DNA from 3 places in the Streptomyces sp. 5K101 genome. Region 2 is predicted to be linked to each of the others. Evidence: riboswitches for the same ligand, from Rfam matches in the RefSeq annotation. Region 2 holds a riboswitch; each other region holds the start of a gene.

Region 1 (5,628 bases), on a different contig from region 2:
TGGCCCCGTTGTACTTCTCGGTCGCCTCCTCGGCCTCCTGGTACAGCTTGTCGACGCGGGCCTTGAGCTGGGCGGGGGTGAGACGGGGCTCCGCGTGCGCCGAGCCGTCGAGCGCGGTCGTGGTCGCCGCGCCTGCGAGCGCGAGGGTGGCTGCGGTCCGGGCGGCCGGCCCGGTGAGCGGATGCTGCTTCGGTTTCTGGTGCGCTGCCACGGGGCGTACACGTCCTTCCTGCGGACCTGCGGTCCGGCGACGTACAGCACGGGGGAGCGGTACGCCGCCGGATCTTTCGGCGGGGCGGCCGAGCCGTCCGGCTGCACGACGGCGATGGGGAGCCGGCCACCTGGGCGCTGACGCTAAACCTGGCGCTCACGGGTCGGGGACGTGACGACGGGAAGTGTCCGAACCTGGACGGTGCTGCCCGCTTTACGAGTGCCGGGACGCCGGTGCCCGGCCGCATGCGGCGCGCGGCCGACCGAACGCCGCGATCGGCCTCCCCCGGCCGCCGGACGGTGGTACGGCGCCCTTTAGGCTCCACCCCATGGACATACTCATCAATGTCTTCGTCGCGCTGCACATCATCGGCATCGCCTCCCTGCTGGGTGGCTTCCTGACCCAGATGAAGGCGATGGGCGAGGGCGCGGCCCGCTTCAACCCGGCGATGCTGCACGGTGCGCTGACGATGCTGGTCACCGGCGTCGCGCTGGTGGGCCTCAACCAGGCCGACGACCAGACGGTGAACAACCTCAAGATCGGCGTCAAACTGGCGGTGCTGGTGGTGATCCTCGGCCTGGTCTACGTCAAGCGGGACGAGGAGCGGGTCGACAAGGCGCTCTTCGGCGCCGTCGGCGGCCTGACGGTCGCGAACATCTTCATCGCGACGCTCTGGACCTGACCGTCTCCCGGCACCCGCGTGCCCGGACGGCGCCGCCGTCCGGGCACGCGCGTGAGCGGCCCGGGTCAGACCGGGCGGACGCTGCCGTAGATCGGCATGTAGTAGATGGACTCCTCGCGGACCTCGGTGCCCGGCTTCGGTGCGTGGATCATCTTGCCGTCGCCGATGTAGATGCCGACGTGGCTGATGTCGTCGTAGAAGAAGACCAGGTCGCCGGGGAGCAGGTCCGCCGTCGCCACGCGCCGGCCCACCTCCACCTGGTCCCAGGTGGTGCGCGGCAGGTCGACGTCCGCCGCCTTCCAGGCCGCCTGGGTGAGCCCCGAGCAGTCGTACGAGGACGGGCCGGTCGCCCCCCACACGTACGGCTTGCCGATCTGGGCCCGGGCGAAGGCGAGGACCTTGTCGGCCTGGGCCGCGTACGAGCCGTCCTCCGCTCCCGTGCCGGTGCCCGTCTCGGGCGACGGCTGCTCGCTCTCCCGGCGCTGCCGCTCGGCCTCCGCCTCGGCGCGCGCCCTGGCTTCCGCCTCGGCCTTCGCCTCGGCCTTGCGCCGCGCCTCCGCCTCCTTCTCGCGCTCGATCGCCGCCAGCCGCGCCTTCTCCTCGGCGGTCAGCTTCGACAGCAGGGCGCGCGCCTCGGCCAGCTTCGTCTGGACGGTCTGCTTGCTGATGCGCAGGGCCTGCTGCGAGTCGGTCAGCGACTCCAGCCGCTCCGTCGCCTCCGCCCGCTGCTTCGCCGCGGCCGCGCGCTGGGTCTCGTAGTCGCTGACGGCGGTCCGCTGCTGGTCGGTCATCCGGTCCATCAGCTGCGTCTGGTCGAAGTACGCCTGGGGGCTGTCCGCGAACAGCAGCGCCGCCGTCGGGGTCACCGCGCCGGTGCGGTACTGAGCGGCGGCGTAGGCGCCGAGGGCGCGACGCGACTCGTTGAGCTTCTCCGCGCGCGTGGTCGCCTCCTCGAAGAGGCTGTCGACCTCGCGGCGCTTCTCGGCGGTGGCCTCCTTCGCCTTGTTGTACTCCTGGGTCGCGCTGCCCGCCTGCCGGTAGAGGTCGTCGACCTTCTTCTGCACCTCTTCGATGGAGGGCTTGGGGTCGCTGGGCGCCGCGGTGGCGCTCTGGGTCGACAGGAGGGTGACGCCGGCGAGGGCGGCCGTCGTGAACCCGACGGCGGGGGAGGGCTTTGCGCTGCGGCTGCGGATCCTGCGATGCGACGCCAAGACCGGCATCTCCTTCTTCCGTGGACCGCCTACCGGGTTAGCTGTCGGGTTCGGGCGGAACGGAAGATGCCCTACGGACCGTGGACAGGCGGTCCGATTCACCCCGGTCGTGCATCGTTCGGGTCCCCGGTTCCGAACTGCCGTGCGGGCAGCCCGAATTCGGCGGAGTCGACCCGTTCGGCGTGGTTCGCCGGGAGGGGTGCGGGCCGTCTGGTCGAGCACGCTAGCCAACTCGTGTGCAGGCTGTGAAGGTTGATGTTCGATATGTCCGATACATTTTCGTGACCTTTTTCGGCGCCGGCCGTATTTCCGCCCCGGCGTGGCGCGCCGGGCAGGGCCGGTCACGGAACGTGACCTGCCCCGTATGGGCATGCGGGCCCGGCTGTCGGTCCGGCCGCCTAGACTCGATAAGCGATGAGCAGCCTCTTTGACGACAGCTTCCTGGCGGATCTCCAGCCCCACGGGGAGGAGCCCCCTCCGCCCCCCGAGGAGTCGGCTCCGGAGCCGATCCCGGACGACCTCTTCCAGGGCGCCTACGACGTGCCGCCGGCCCGCGACGGGTACTACCGCGACGGCGCGCCCCGGCCTGCCGTCGACGCGGCCGCCCTGCTCGAGGGGCTGAACGACCAGCAGCGCGCCGCCGTCGTCCACACCGGGTCCCCGCTGCTCATCGTCGCAGGGGCCGGTTCCGGCAAGACGCGCGTGCTCACCCATCGCATCGCCCACCTCCTGGCCACCCGGCACGTCCACCCCGGCCAGATACTGGCGATCACCTTCACCAACAAGGCCGCCGGCGAGATGAAGGAGCGCGTCGAGCAGCTGGTCGGCCCGCGTGCCCATGCCATGTGGGTCATGACCTTCCACAGCGCCTGCGTCCGCATCCTGCGCCGCGAGTCGAAGAAGCTCGGCTTCACCTCGTCGTTCTCGATCTACGACGCCGCCGACTCCAAGCGCCTGATGGCGCTGGTCTGCCGCGATCTGGAGCTGGACCCGAAGAAGTTCCCGCCGAAGTCCTTCAGCGCCAAGATCTCCAACCTGAAGAACGAGCTGATCGACGAGGAGACCTTCGCCGACCAGGCCGCCGACGGTTTCGAGAAGACCCTGGCAGAGGCGTACCGGATGTACCAGGCGCGGCTGCGCGAGGCCAACGCCCTGGACTTCGACGACATCATCATGACCACGGTGCACCTGCTCCAGGCGTTCCCGGACGTCGCCGAGCACTACCGGCGCCGCTTCCGGCACGTCCTCGTCGACGAGTACCAGGACACCAACCACGCCCAGTACACGCTCGTGCGCGAGCTGGTGGGCGAGGGGTACGAGGACCTGGAGCCCGCCGAGCTGTGCGTCGTCGGCGACGCCGACCAGTCGATCTACGCCTTCCGCGGCGCGACCATCCGCAACATCCTCCAGTTCGAGGAGGACTACCCGGACGCGACGACGATCCTCCTGGAGCAGAACTACCGCTCCACGCAGACGATCCTGTCCGCCGCCAACGCGGTCATCGAGCGCAACCAGTCCCGCCGCCCGAAGAACCTGTGGACGAACGCGGGCGCGGGCGCCCAGATCACCGGCTACGTCGCGGACACCGAGCACGACGAGGCCCAGTTCGTCGCCGACGAGATCGACCGGCTCACCGACGCGGGCGAGGCGAGGGCCGGCGACGTCGCCGTCTTCTACCGGACGAACGCCCAGTCCCGTGTCTTCGAGGAGATCTTCATCCGCGTCGGCCTGCCCTACAAGGTCGTCGGCGGGGTGCGCTTCTACGAGCGCAAGGAGGTCCGGGACGTCCTCGCCTACCTGCGCGTGCTCGCCAACCCCGAGGACAACGTCCCGCTGCGCCGGATCCTGAACGTGCCGAAGCGCGGCATCGGCGAGCGCGCCGAGGCGATGATCGACGCCCTCGCCCTCCGCGAGAAGATCACCTTCCCGCAGGCGCTCCGCCGTGTCGACGAGGCGTACGGCATGGCGGCTCGCTCCGCGAACGCCGTCAAGCGGTTCAACGTGCTGATGGAGGAGCTGCGCACCATCGCCGAGTCCGGCGCCGGACCGGCCACCGTGCTCGAAGCCGTTCTGGAGCGCACGGGTTATCTCGCCGAGCTCCAGGCGTCCACCGACCCGCAGGACGAGACGCGCATCGAGAACCTGCAGGAACTGGCCGCCGTGGCGCTGGAGTTCGAACAGGACCGCGGGGAGGAGCAGGGCGCGGGCACGCTCGCCGAGTTCCTGGAGCAGGTCGCGCTCGTCGCCGACTCCGACCAGATCCCCGACGAGGACGCGGAGGGCACGGGCGTCATCACGCTGATGACCCTGCACACCGCCAAGGGCCTCGAGTTCCCCGTGGTGTTCCTGACCGGCATGGAGGACGGCGTCTTCCCGCACATGCGGGCGCTCGGCCAGACCAAGGAGCTGGAGGAGGAGCGGCGCCTGGCGTACGTCGGCATCACCCGCGCCCGCGAGCGCCTGTACCTCACGCGCTCCTCGATGCGCAGTGCCTGGGGCCAGCCGTCGTACAACCCGCCCTCGCGCTTCCTGGAGGAGATCCCGGGCGTGCACGTGGAGTGGAAGCGCACCGGCCCGATGACCGCACCGGCCGGACCGACGTCGGGCATCACGTCATCGCTGTCGTCGTCGCGTTCCCGCGGCGGTGCCTCCGGCTTCGCCACGCGGCGCACCAACGACAAGCCGGTGATCGCGCTGTCCGTGGGCGACCGGGTCACGCACGACCAGTTCGGTCTGGGGACCGTGGTCGCCGTGGCGGGGTCGGGTTCGGACGCGCAGGCGACGATCGACTTCGGGGACGAGAAGCCGAAGCGGCTGCTGCTGCGGTACGCGCCCGTCGAGAAGCTCTGACGCGAAGCTTTGACGCGAGGCTCTGACGAGGAACTCTGACCAGATCCTCTGACAACGGAACGAGGCGGGGCCGCGGCCCCGCCTCGTTCCGTGCTTGCTGTCGGCTGCCCGCCGCTTAGGTCGGGTCGAGGCCGTGTCCGCGCAGCCACGCCAGCGGGTCGATGGCCGAACCGCCGCCGGGGCGCACCTCGAAGTGCAGGTGCGGGCCGGTGGAGTTGCCCGAGTTGCCCGAGTAGGCGATGACGTCGCCCGCCTTCACCGAACCGCTGCGGATCTTGGTGGTGCTGAGGTGGCAGTACCAGGTCTCCGTGCCGTCGGCCGCCGTCACGATCGCCATGTTGCCGTAGGCGCTGTTCCACTGGGTGCGCACGGTGCCGTCCGTCGCGGCCAGCACCTCGGTGCCGTACTGGACGGGGAAGTCGATCCCGGTGTGCAGGGACATCCAGTTGACGCCGGACTGGCCGTAGTAGGCGCTGAGGCCGTCCTGCCTGACGGGAAGCACGAACTTGGGCCGCAGCGCCTCGCGCCGTGCCGCCTCCGCCTCGCGCTTCTTCCGCTCCGCCTCCTGGCGGGCCTTGAGGTCGAGGCGCTCCTGGGTGCGGGAGGCGCGGTCGCCGAAGTCGCGGGCGTCCTCGCTGAGCGCGGCGAGCTGCGTGTCCATCTTGCTGTTGGCT
Region 2 (5,628 bases):
TCGCGGCCCTGCACCAGGACCGGCTCCCTGACGCGAGCACGCCGACGACCGGGTGCTGACCCGGCAGGGCGCTGATCCGGCAGGGGCCCCTTGCTCGGCAGGGCTCCGTGCTCGGCCTCGTAGAATCGAGGCATTGTGTCTGAGTCTCGAAACACCACCCCCCACACCGCGCGCCCCGTCCTCCGTGCCAAGGGCGAGCCGCGCTTCCCCGGCGGGCCCGCCGCCGATCCGGCCGGGTCGCACCACGAGCGGCGCATCCGCAGCTTCCAGCCGCGCCGCAGCCGGGTGACCGCCGGGCAGGGCGACGCATTGCAGCGGCTGTGGCCGGTGTGGGGACTCGACATCGACGGGCACGGGGTACTCGACCTCGACGAGATGTTCGGCGGGCTGCCGGTCGTCCTGGAGATCGGGTTCGGGATGGGCGAGGCCACCGCGCAGATGGCCGCCGATGATCCGGACACCGGGATCCTCGCCGTCGACGTGCACACGCCCGGCCAGGGCAACCTGCTCGGGCTCGCCGAGCGCAACGGCCTGACCAACGTGCGCGTCGCCAACGGCGACGCCATCATCCTGCTGCGCGAGATGCTGCCGCCCCGTTCGCTCGACGGCATGCGCGTCTACTTCCCGGACCCCTGGCCCAAGAAGCGCCACCACAAGCGGCGGCTGATCCAGCCGGAGTTCCTGACGCTGGCCGCCCAGCGCCTGCGCCCCGGCGCGGTCCTGCACTGCGCGACCGACTGGGAGCCGTACGCCGAGCAGATGCTCGACGTCCTGACCGCGCACCCGGACTTCGAGAACAGCGTCCCGGACGGCGGCTACGCCCCGCGTCCCGCCTTCCGTCCGCTGACCCGCTTCGAGGGCCAGGGGCTGGACAAGGGACACAACGTCCACGACCTGTTGTTCCGGCGGGCGCAGCCGGAGGCGTGACGGCGGGGCCCCCGCCGCGGAGGCGTGACCGCCGCGGGGCCGTGACTGGCGCGGTGGCGTGACCGCCGCGGGCCGTGAGCGGCGTCCGGCCGCGACCGCCGCCGGACCGTGGCCGCCACGGGGCCGTGCGCGGCGCCCGGCCGCGATCGCCGCGGGGCCGTGGCCGGCGTCGCCGGGCGGACGCGGTGACGTGACTCGCACCGTCGCCAGTTGTCAGTACCTCTCGTTAGGGTCGAGAGGTGTCCCAGTCGTCTGCGTCGCAGCACATGATGGCGAGCCGCCCGCCCCATCCGGCGGTGCCCGCGTGCCGTCAGGAGCAGGACGGCGGGCCGGTCGGTGGCATGCCGCAGAGCACCGAGCGGCGCCGCCGGCTGCGCGCCGCCCGCCTGTGGCGCAGCCATGCGGTCCGGGCGGGCGTGCTGATCACGCTGCTGGCGCTGTGCGGGCTGGTGATCCTCGCGCTCGTGCGGGAACAGACCGGCACCCAGGGCTTCCTGGTCGGCCTCGGCCTCGCGACACTGCCGGTGCCGCTGCTGCTGGCGGCGTTCCGCTGGCTGGACCGCGTCGAGCCGGGCCCCTGGCGGAACCTGCTCTTCGCCTTCGCCTGGGGCGCATGCGCCGCCGCCCTGATAGCGATCATCGCGAACTCCTTCGCGACCCGCTGGATCGCCACCGCCACCGCCGATCCCGCATCCGCCGACACCCTGGGCGCGACCGTCATAGCGCCGGTCGTCGAGGAGAGCGCCAAGGCGGCGTCGGTCCTGCTCCTCTTCCTCTTCCGCAGACGGGACTTCACCGGCCTCGTGGACGGGGTCGTCGTCGCGGGCGTGACGGCGACCGGCTTCGCCTTCACCGAGAACATCCTGTACCTCGGCAACGCCTACGGCGAGGACCGGGCGTTCGGCACCTCGGGCCTCGCCTCGGTCACCGCGGCGACGTTCTTCGTGCGGATCGTGATGTCGCCGTTCGCGCACCCGCTGTTCACGGTGCTCACCGGCATCGGTTTCGGCCTCGCCGCGCTCGCCGCGCGCCGCCACCGAATTCGGCGCGTCGCGCTGCCGTTGACGGGTCTGGCCCTCGCGATGGGCATGCACGCCCTGTGGAACGCCTCGGCGTCACTGCTCGGCCCGTGGGGCTTCTACGGGGTGTACGGGGCGTTCATGGTGCCCGCGTTCGGGTTGCTGACCTGGCTGACCATATGGACCCGGCAGCGGGAGCTGCGCACGGTATCCACCGAGCTGCCGGCGTACGCGGCGGCGGGCTGGCTGGCGGCCGCCGAGCCGCAGGCGCTGTCCTCGATGCGCGCGCGCACAATGGCCCGCGACTACGCGCGGCGGACGTACGGTCCGGCCGCGGGCCACGCGGTCTCCGAGTACGAGGCGTTCGCGACGTCGCTGGCCTCCCTCCGCCACCGGGCCCACCGTGGCGCGGCGGGCCCGGACTTCGCGGAGCGCGAGCGGGAGCTGCTGCACCAGCTGTGGCGACGCAGGGACGTCGCCGCGCCGGCGCTCGTGTACGCGGCGCGGGCGACGGGCCGCGCGACCGTACCGCCTCCGCACCGCGACTACGCCGGCTACAACCCGTACCGCCGCTGACTCCGCGGCGCTCGCCTCCGCCGCCCCGCCCGCCGCACACGTCGCCGCACGGCGAGACCCCCGGCACAGCGACGCGCGCCACGGAGATCCACCCCCGGCACAAGAACGCGCGGCACGGGAGAATCCCGTACCGCGCGCGCTCGGCCCTGCCGTCGGTCGGGTCAGACCGTGAGGCCCTTGTCCCGCAGCCAGGCCATCGGGTCGAGGCCCGAGCCGCCCGGGGTGTGGACCTCCATGTGCAGGTGCGGCCCGGTGACGTTGCCGGTCGCGCCGACGCGGCCGATGGTCTCGCCCGTGGCGACCTTCTGGCCCGCGCTCGCGGTCATCGACGACAGGTGGGCGTACCAGACCTCGGTGCCGTCCGCCAGCTCAAGCACGATGCGGTAGCCGTACGAACCCGACCAGCCGGCCGACTTGATCGTGCCGCCGTGCACCGCCTTGACCGGGGTGCCCGTGGGAGCGGCGAAGTCCAGCCCGGTGTGCTGGCCGGAGGACCACATGGAGCCGGACTCGCCGTACGTGGAGGTGATCGTGTACGAGGAGGTGGGCAGCGCATAGCTCGCGGCGAGCCTGGCGAGGCGCTCCGCCTCCTCCTTGGCCCGCGCGGCCTCCTCGGCCTTCCGCTTCTCCTCGGCCGCCTGGGCCTCGGCCTCGCTCTGCTGCTTCGCCGCCGCGGCGGCGGCCTGCTCGGCGGCCAGCTTCTCGGCGGCGGCCTTCGCCTCGGCGTCCGCCTCGGCGCGCTGCTGCTCGACCTGCTGGAGGATGCGGGCGCGCAGGGCCTCGCCCGCGCCGGCCGTCTGCCCGCCGGTGGCCGTCCCGTTGTCGGCGACGGCGGTCATCGAGGTGAGCGGGGCGGCATTCGCCGCGGAACCCTCGGAGCCGGCGTCGTCGGAGATGAGGGAGCCCACGCCCGGAAGGGACGTGGCGTCGGGCAGGTTGTCCGTGATCGAGTCCGGGAGGGAGATGGAGACCGCCGGCTTCTCCTGGGCGGTCGCCATGCCACCGGCGCCGACTGCGGCGATGACGCCGACGCCGAGGACGGTGGAGCTGCGGGCGAGCCCGCCGCGCTGCTTGACGACGCGGTGCCGGCCGCGCACCGGACGGATGGATTCCGCGGTGGGATTCCATTCCTCCCACGTCCGCTCCGCGGCGTCGCCGCCGAAGTGACCGGGCGCGAACGGGGCCTCGGGGGCAGGCATGTTGGACGCCACGAAGGCGTACTCCTTTCCTTCCTTCTCGCCTACCGGGTTAGCTGACGGGTTCGGAGCAGGAAGGTCTCCTACGGGCGTCCTCGGCCGCGGACTGCGCGGCAAGTGATGCCCGATTCACCCCAATTGGTGGTTCCCCGGTTCCCTCACGGGATTCGGCGCGTGCGCACGGTGCCGCCTCTTGCGACGGCTGGGACAACCGCGCTGCGTTATCGAACGTTAATAGAAGCCAGGGCCGGATTCCAAGCTGTTCCGACTGATCGTTGACGACTGCGGCCGGGACTTACCAGGACAGAAGCAGGCGGAATCGGGCGACTTGACAACCCTTCAGATCGGCGCGTCTTCTGATGTTGTGTCAAATGTTATGCACAGTGGCACCTTACGACTACGCACCGTACGGATGTGCGGTAGGCCCTCGCCGCCCCGCGGGCCGCCCATGCGTCCGGGAGGCGCCCTCGGCGGAGACGACCGGCACCGTCCGCCGACGGACCGGCTGCCCCTCGTCCGGCCGGCCGACCGCCAGGAGCGCCATGTCGTCGGTGGCCCCACCGCCCGTGTACCGGCGCACGTCGTCGACCAGCGCGTCGAGCAGCGCGTCGGGACCGGGGAAGACACCGCCCCGGAGCCGTTCACCCGGGTCGTAGAAGACGCCCCTGGCGTCGCGCGCCTCGGACAGGCCGTCCGTGTACAACAGCAGCGTCGAGCCGGCGGGCAGCGGATACTCCTGCGCACGGTCCGGCCACATGCCCAAGTCGCTCATCCCCAGCGGCAGCGCAGCCTCGGACGGCTCCAGCACGTCCAGTCCGCCGTCGGCGTGCAGCACCAGCGGGTCGGGATGCCCGCGATTCACCAGCCGTACGGTGCCGCGCCCCGCGCCGTCGCCGGGCGGGATCTCCCCGAGCACGGCGGTGGCGAACCCCTCGACGGCCTCCACCCCCTCGCGCCGCATGCCCTCGCGCTTCAGTGCCCGCTCCAGCCTCCGCGCCACGCCCTCGAGCGAGGTCTCCTGCTCGGCCGCCTCCCCGAACGCCCCGATCAGCACGGCGACGGCCGCCACCGCCCCCATCCCCTTGCCGCGCACGTCCCCCACGATCAGCCGCACCCCGTGCGGGGTGTCCTGCACCGCGAAGAGGTCGCCGCCGATGAACGCGTCCGCCTGCGCCGCCTCGTACCTCGCCGCGATGTGCAGACCGGCGATCCGGTCCGCGGGCGTGGGCAGCACGGCGCGCTGCGCGGCTTCGGCGATCACCCGCGCCGAGGCGAGCCGCGCGCTGCTGCGCGCCACGACCCCGTTGATGAGCAGCGCGAGGGCCGCCACGGTGAGCACCGTGCTCGTCTCGGTGGCAGCGGTGATCTGAGTGATGGTGGCGTTGTAGGCGTGCAGCACTGTCGTGGCCAGGACGGCGGCGATCCCGGTGAGGAGCGTCACGACCCAGCTGACGATCGGTGCCGCGATGAGTGGGGCCGCGGCGAAGAGCGGGACCGCGGTGAACCGGGCCGGCGTCAGCAGGTCGAAGACGATGCCGCAGGCGATCATCACAGCGGGCAGGACGCGGACGAACCACGGCGCCCGGTGGCTGCTGCCCAGTTCTCGCCCCACAGGTGTTCTCCCTGCCGCTCCGCCACGGCAACGGACCGGTGCCGCGCCCCTCCCATGCTGCGCGCCCGTGCGGCAGGCGGCGACTTGCCGCGTCCGCATGCACAGAAGCCCAGGTCACGGGCGCCGGAAACGACGGTGGCCCGGCAATCGATCGTCTCGATTGCCAGGCCACCGTCTTCAGTAGCGGGGACAGGATTTGAACCTGCGACCTCTGGGTTATGAGCCCAGCGAGCTACCGAGCTGCTCCACCCCGCGTCGGTGAACACCACCTTACGCCATCCGGAGCAAGATCCACTCC
Region 3 (5,628 bases), on a different contig from region 2:
CTTCGAGCACCTCATGTTCCAGGGCTCGGCCCAGGTGAAGGGGAACGGCCACTTCGAGCTCGTCCAGGGCGCCGGCGGCTCGCTGAACGGCACGACCAGCTTCGAGCGGACCAACTACTTCGAGACCATGCCCGCCCACCAGCTGGAGCTGGCGCTCTGGCTGGAGGCCGACCGCATGGGCTCGCTGCTCGCCGCGCTCGACGACGAGTCCATGGAGAACCAGCGCGACGTCGTCAAGAACGAGCGCCGCCAGCGCTACGACAACGTGCCGTACGGCACGGCGTTCGAGAGGCTGACCGCCCTCGCCTACCCCGAGGGCCACCCGTACCACCACACGCCGATCGGCTCGATGGCCGATCTCGACGCGGCGACCCTCGAGGACGCCCGCGCCTTCTTCCGCACCTACTACGCACCGAACAACGCGGTGCTGTCGGTCGTCGGCGACATCGATCCCCAGCAGACGCTCGCCTGGATCGAGAAGTACTTCGGCTCCATCCCGTCCCACGACGGCAAGCAGCCGCCGCGCGACGGATCCCTGCCCGACGTCATCGGGGAGCAGCTGCGCGAGGAGATCGTCGAGGAGGTGCCCGCCCGCGCCCTGATGGCCGCCTACCGCCTCCCGCACGACGGCACCCGCGAGTGCGACGCGGCCGACCTGGCGCTCACCGTCCTCGGCGGCGGCGAGTCCTCACGACTGCACAACCGCCTGGTGCGCCGCGATCAGACGGCCGTCGCCGCCGGATTCGGGCTGCTGCGCCTGGCCGGTGCCCCGTCGCTCGGCTGGCTGGACGTGAAGACGTCGGGCGGCGTCGAGGTCCCGAAGATCGAGGCGGCCGTCGACGAGGAGCTCGCGCGGTTCGCGGCCGAGGGCCCGACGCCCGAGGAGATGGAGCGCGCGCAGGCTCAGCTGGAGCGTGAATGGCTCGACCGGCTCGGCACCGTTGCCGGCCGCGCCGACGAACTGTGCCGTTACGCCGTCCTGTTCGGCGACCCGCAGCTGGCGCTGACCGCCGTGCAGCGCGTCCTCGCCGTGACCGCCGAGGAGGTGCAGGCGGTCGCCAAGGCCAGGCTGCACCCGCGCAACAGGGCCGTCCTGGTCTACGAGCCCATCTCCGCCGACGACAGCGACGTGAGCGACGAGGCCGCGGCGTCCGACGAGAACGACGAGCACAAGGGGGCGGACCAGTGAGCGACGCTGCCGTGACCATGGACTTTCACCCGCAGCCCACGCCCGGCACCGCCCGGCCCTGGGCCTTCCCGGCCCCCGAGCGCGGCACCCTGGACAACGGGCTGACCGTGCTTCGCTGCGACCGCCCCGGCCAGAAGGTCGTCGCCGTCGAGATCCTCCTCGGCGCGCCCCTGGAGGCGGAGCCCGAGGGTTTCGACGGCGTCGCCACGATCATGGCCCGCGCCCTGTCGGAGGGCACCGACAAGCACAGTGCCGAGGAGTTCGCCGCCGAGCTGGAGCGCTGCGGCGCCACGCTCGACTCGCTCGCCGACCACCCCGGTGTCCGCGTCTCCCTGGAGATCCCCGCCTCCCGGCTGCCCAAGGGCCTCGGCCTGCTCGCCGACGCCCTGCGCGCCCCCGCCTTCGCCGCGGGCGAGGTCGACCGGCTGGTCCGCAACCGCCTCGACGAGATCCCGCACGAGACGGCCAACCCCGCCCGCCGCGCGGCCAAGCAGCTCTCCAAGGAGCTATTCCCGTCGGCCCTGCGGGTGTCCCGCCCGCGTCAGGGCACCGAGGAGACGGTGGCGAGGATCGACTCCGCGGCCGTCCGGGCCTTCTACGAGGCGCACGTCCGGCCGTCCACGTCGACCGTCGTGATCGTCGGCGACCTCACCGGGATCGACGTGGACGCCGTCCTTGCCGACACCCTCGGTGCCTGGACGGGCGACAAGACGGCCACCCGCCCCGTGCCGGCGATCACGGCCGACGACACCGGCCGGGTGTTCATCGTCGACCGCCCCGGTGCCGTGCAGACGCAGCTGCTCATCGGCCGTACCGGCCCCGACCGCCACGACAGCGTCTGGCCCGCCCAGGTGCTCGGCACCTACTGCCTGGGCGGCACGCTGACCTCCCGGCTCGACCGCGTCCTGCGCGAGGAGAAGGGCTACACCTACGGCGTACGGGCCTTCGGCCAGGTCCTGCTGTCCGCCCCGGACGGCTCGGGCGCCTCGATGCTGGCCATCAGCGGCTCCGTGGACACGCCGAACACCGGTCCCGCGCTGGAGGACCTGTGGACGGTGCTGCGCACGCTGGCGGCGGAAGGGCTCACCGACGCCGAGCGCGACGTGGCCGTGCAGAACCTGGTCGGCGTGGCCCCTCTGAAGTACGAGACCGCGGCGTCGGTCGCGGCCACGCTCGCCGACCAGGTCGAGCAGCACCTCCCGGACGACTACCAGGCGCAGTTGTACGCCCGCCTGGCCGCGACAGGCACGGTGGAGGCGACCGCCGCGGTCGTCAGCGCGTTCCCCGTGGACCGTCTGGTCACGGTGCTGGTCGGCGACGCGGCGCAGATCGAGGCGCCGGTCAGGGCGCTCGGCATCGGTGAAGTGACGGTCGTCACGGGCTGATTCGAAAGCCGCACATCAAGTCAGAGCGCGCACAACGGGTGGGATGCGTCCCCAACGGAACCCCGGCTTCATGGAGTTTGCCGGGGTTCCGCGCTATGTCCGGTTTGTTGGAGAGACGGCCTGTCTGCCCTGTGGCATGCGCTACAAAACCGGCTGTCCGTTTGGTGATTGGCAGATGACCTGCCTAGCGTCGGTCCGGCTGTCCGCCTGGATCACGTCGCACCCGCGGCATCGGACAGTCATCGCCGAGTCCCCTACAGGCGCGAGCCGGGGGAGCCGGGGACCCAGTCCCCTGGGGTGAATCGGACGCCTCCGCCCGCGCGGAGGGGCCCGTAGGAGACCTTCCTGCTCCGAACCCGTCAGCTAACCCGGTAGGCGAGAAGGAAGGAAAGGACCAGCCTTTTCATGGCGTTCACCCGTGCCACCGGGAAGCACCGTGCCCCGAGCCGTCTGACGCGCAGGAGCCGGAACATCGCCGGCGTCGCGACTCTGGCCACCACCGGCGTCATCGGAAGCCTCGCCTCCCCGGCGTTCGCCGCCGACGCCGAGCCCTCCGTCGAGGACACCGGCCTCACCCAGATCGTCTCCATGGGGTCCCTCGCCGACGAGATCGCCGACCAGGCCGCCGCCCAGAAGCAGGAGGCCGCCGAGGCGGCCGCCGAGGCCCGGGCGAAGGCCGAGGCGAAGCGCAAGGCCGAGGCGCGTGCGAAGGAGGCCCGTGAGGCCAAGGAGCGCGCCGCCCGTGAGGCCGAGCGCCGCCGCCTGAACTCCTTCCAGCTGCCCGTCGCCGGCTCGTTCGTGACCACCGGTTACCAGGCCGGTGGATCCCTGTGGTCCTCCGGCAGCCACTCCGGCGTCGACTTCCGTGCCGCGTTCGGCACGTCGGTCGTGGCCGTGGGCGCCGGCACCGTCGTCGAGGCGGGCTGGGGCGGCGCGTACGGCAACAACATCGTGCTGCGCATGAACGACGGCACGTACACCCAGTACGGCCACCTGTCGTCGATCAGCGTCTCGGTGGGCCAGCGCGTGATGCCCGGCCAGCAGATCGGCCTCTCCGGCTCGACCGGCAACTCGACCGGCCCGCACCTCCACTTCGAGGCCCGGACCTCGCCGGACTACGGCTCCGACATCAACCCGGTCGCATACCTGCGCGCCCGCGGCGTGAGCGTCTGACCTCACCGTCCCCGCGGAGGCCCCCGGCACACGCCGAGGGCCTCCGCGCGTCCACGGCACCGCCCGGCCGGAGAGGGTCCGTGCCGCAGAGCCGAGAGTCCTACCCCCGACCCGGCGATCGCATGACGTCGTTTCCGGCCAAAAGACAACCATGAATTCCGGTCGGCCATCGGAAAATCCCGTGGACTGGAATAGAGTCACCGGACACGAGTCAATCGGCTGCGTTTCGCGCGGATCAAGGCGGAGGTTCGGACATGCGCATTCCCGCGCACTCTGTATGCACGGCGATCCGCGACGACATCGTCTCCGGTGTATTCGAGCGGGGCAGCCGGCTCACCGAGGAGAACCTCGCGCGCCGCTACGGGGTCTCCCGCGTCCCGGTCCGCGAGGCGCTGCGGACCTTGGAGTCGGAGGGCTTCGTCGTCACCCGTCGCCACGCCGGGGCGCATGTCGCCGAGCCCACCGAGCAGGAGGCGGCCGACCTGCTGGAGATCCGCATGCTGCTGGAGCCGCTCGGCGCCGCCCGTGCCGCCCAGCGACGCACCGAGGCCCATCTCAAGGTGCTGCGCGGGCTGGTGAGGCTCGGTCAGGAGAGAGCGCGCCGCGGTCAGGGCGAGGACCTGCGCTCCCTGGGCGCCTGGTTCCACGAGACGCTCGCGCAGGCCTGTGGCAGCCCGGGGCTGACGGCCCTGCTGACCCAGCTGCGCCACAAGATCGCCTGGATGTACGCCGTCGACCAGCCCGCCGTGCCCGCCGAGTGCTGGGCCGAGCACGGCGCGATCGTGGACGCGGTGGCGCGCGGGGACGTGGAAAGGGCCCGGGCGCTCACGGCCCTCCACGGGGAAAGGGCGGCGGCCGCGCACCGGCTGCGACGCTCGGACCGGGTGAGGACTTCGCAACATTCCGTAAACATTGCGAGCGTCCGCAATTAACAATCGAGCCGTATACAAGAGCGGGGCTTATTCGAAAGGCCTGTCCGAAGCCGACCCTGTTTTCGGCTCGCCCGAATAATCGGGCGAAGGTGTGAATGGAAAAGCCGCGGGTTCCGTCGTGGAACGCCGCGGCTTCGCCGTGGTTCTCCGGTGCTTCCCCGTACGGGCCGGAGCACCGGCAGGCGGTCGAGCGTCAGACTGTCTCGGGCAGCTCGTCGAGACCCTCGGTCACGAGCTTGGCCAGGCGGTCCAGCGCGACGTCGGCGCCGTCCGCGTCGGAGGCCAGCACGATCTCCTCGCCGCCCTGTGCACCGAGGCCCAGCACGGCCAGCATGGACGCGGCGTTGACGGGGTTGCCGTCGGCCTTGGCGATCGTCACCGGGACGCCGGAGGCCGTCGCGGCACGAACGAAGATGGAAGCGGGGCGGGCGTGCAGGCCCTCGGCCCAGCCGACATTGACGCGACGCTCAGCCATGGTGTTGCCCTTCAAGTCTCAACGGGTTGTCTAGACCAGTCTCTCATGCGCTCCGGCGTGCTCCCTTCGGCGTCCGGATGGTGGTCACGACCGCCGCCGAGCCCTCTCAGCGTGCCCGTCCACAACCACCCACGCGACCCGTGACTGGGCCGTACGCTTGGCCCATGCAGACCTCGTCGGAGCACGCTTACCCCGATCACTGGGAGGCAGACGTGGTGCTGCGCGACGGCGGCACCGCGCGCATCAGGCCCATCACCACCGAGGACGCCGACCGGCTCGTCAGCTTCTACGAGCAGGTCTCCGACGAGTCGAAGTACTACCGCTTCTTCGCGCCCTACCCGCGCCTGTCCGACAAGGACGTCCATCGTTTCACCCACCACGACTACGTGGACCGGGTGGGGCTCGCGATGACGGTCGGCGGCGAGTTCGTCGCGACCGTCCGCTACGACCGGATCGACGCACAGGGCCGCCCGG

What was found. A riboswitch is a leader RNA that binds a small molecule or an ion and turns the genes downstream of it on or off. The one in region 2 is predicted to bind cyclic di-AMP.
Region 1: linked by a shared signal. The riboswitch ahead of ACLB9X_RS21060 (NlpC/P60 family protein) and the one ahead of ACLB9X_RS30395 (M23 family metallopeptidase) in region 2 are both predicted to bind cyclic di-AMP.
Region 3: linked by a shared signal. The riboswitch ahead of ACLB9X_RS32040 (M23 family metallopeptidase) and the one ahead of ACLB9X_RS30395 (M23 family metallopeptidase) in region 2 are both predicted to bind cyclic di-AMP.

The regions. Positions count from the first base shown of each region.
Region 1 is NZ_JBKFFO010000010.1:241,932-247,559, forward strand. Features, by position in the region: gene ACLB9X_RS21050 (NlpC/P60 family protein) at 1-211, opposite strand, end outside; gene ACLB9X_RS21055 (hypothetical protein) at 540-893, shown strand; gene ACLB9X_RS21060 (NlpC/P60 family protein) at 959-2,113, opposite strand; cyclic di-AMP (ydaO/yuaA leader) riboswitch at 2,115-2,279, opposite strand; gene pcrA (DNA helicase PcrA) at 2,519-4,954, shown strand; gene ACLB9X_RS21070 (M23 family metallopeptidase) at 5,070-5,628, opposite strand, start outside.
Region 2 is NZ_JBKFFO010000025.1:14,812-20,439, forward strand. Features, by position in the region: gene lhgO (L-2-hydroxyglutarate oxidase) at 1-59, shown strand, start outside; gene trmB (tRNA (guanosine(46)-N7)-methyltransferase TrmB) at 136-927, shown strand; gene ACLB9X_RS30390 (PrsW family intramembrane metalloprotease) at 1,194-2,522, shown strand; gene ACLB9X_RS30395 (M23 family metallopeptidase) at 2,684-3,733, opposite strand; cyclic di-AMP (ydaO/yuaA leader) riboswitch at 3,745-3,901, opposite strand; gene ACLB9X_RS30400 (PP2C family protein-serine/threonine phosphatase) at 4,116-5,330, opposite strand; tRNA gene ACLB9X_RS30405 (tRNA-Met) at 5,512-5,585, opposite strand.
Region 3 is NZ_JBKFFO010000031.1:12,208-17,835, forward strand. Features, by position in the region: gene ACLB9X_RS32030 (M16 family metallopeptidase) at 1-1,189, shown strand, start outside; gene ACLB9X_RS32035 (M16 family metallopeptidase) at 1,186-2,574, shown strand; cyclic di-AMP (ydaO/yuaA leader) riboswitch at 2,808-2,966, shown strand; gene ACLB9X_RS32040 (M23 family metallopeptidase) at 2,980-3,747, shown strand; gene ACLB9X_RS32045 (GntR family transcriptional regulator) at 4,002-4,679, shown strand; gene ACLB9X_RS32050 (HPr family phosphocarrier protein) at 4,873-5,154, opposite strand; gene ACLB9X_RS32055 (GNAT family N-acetyltransferase) at 5,319-5,628, shown strand, end outside.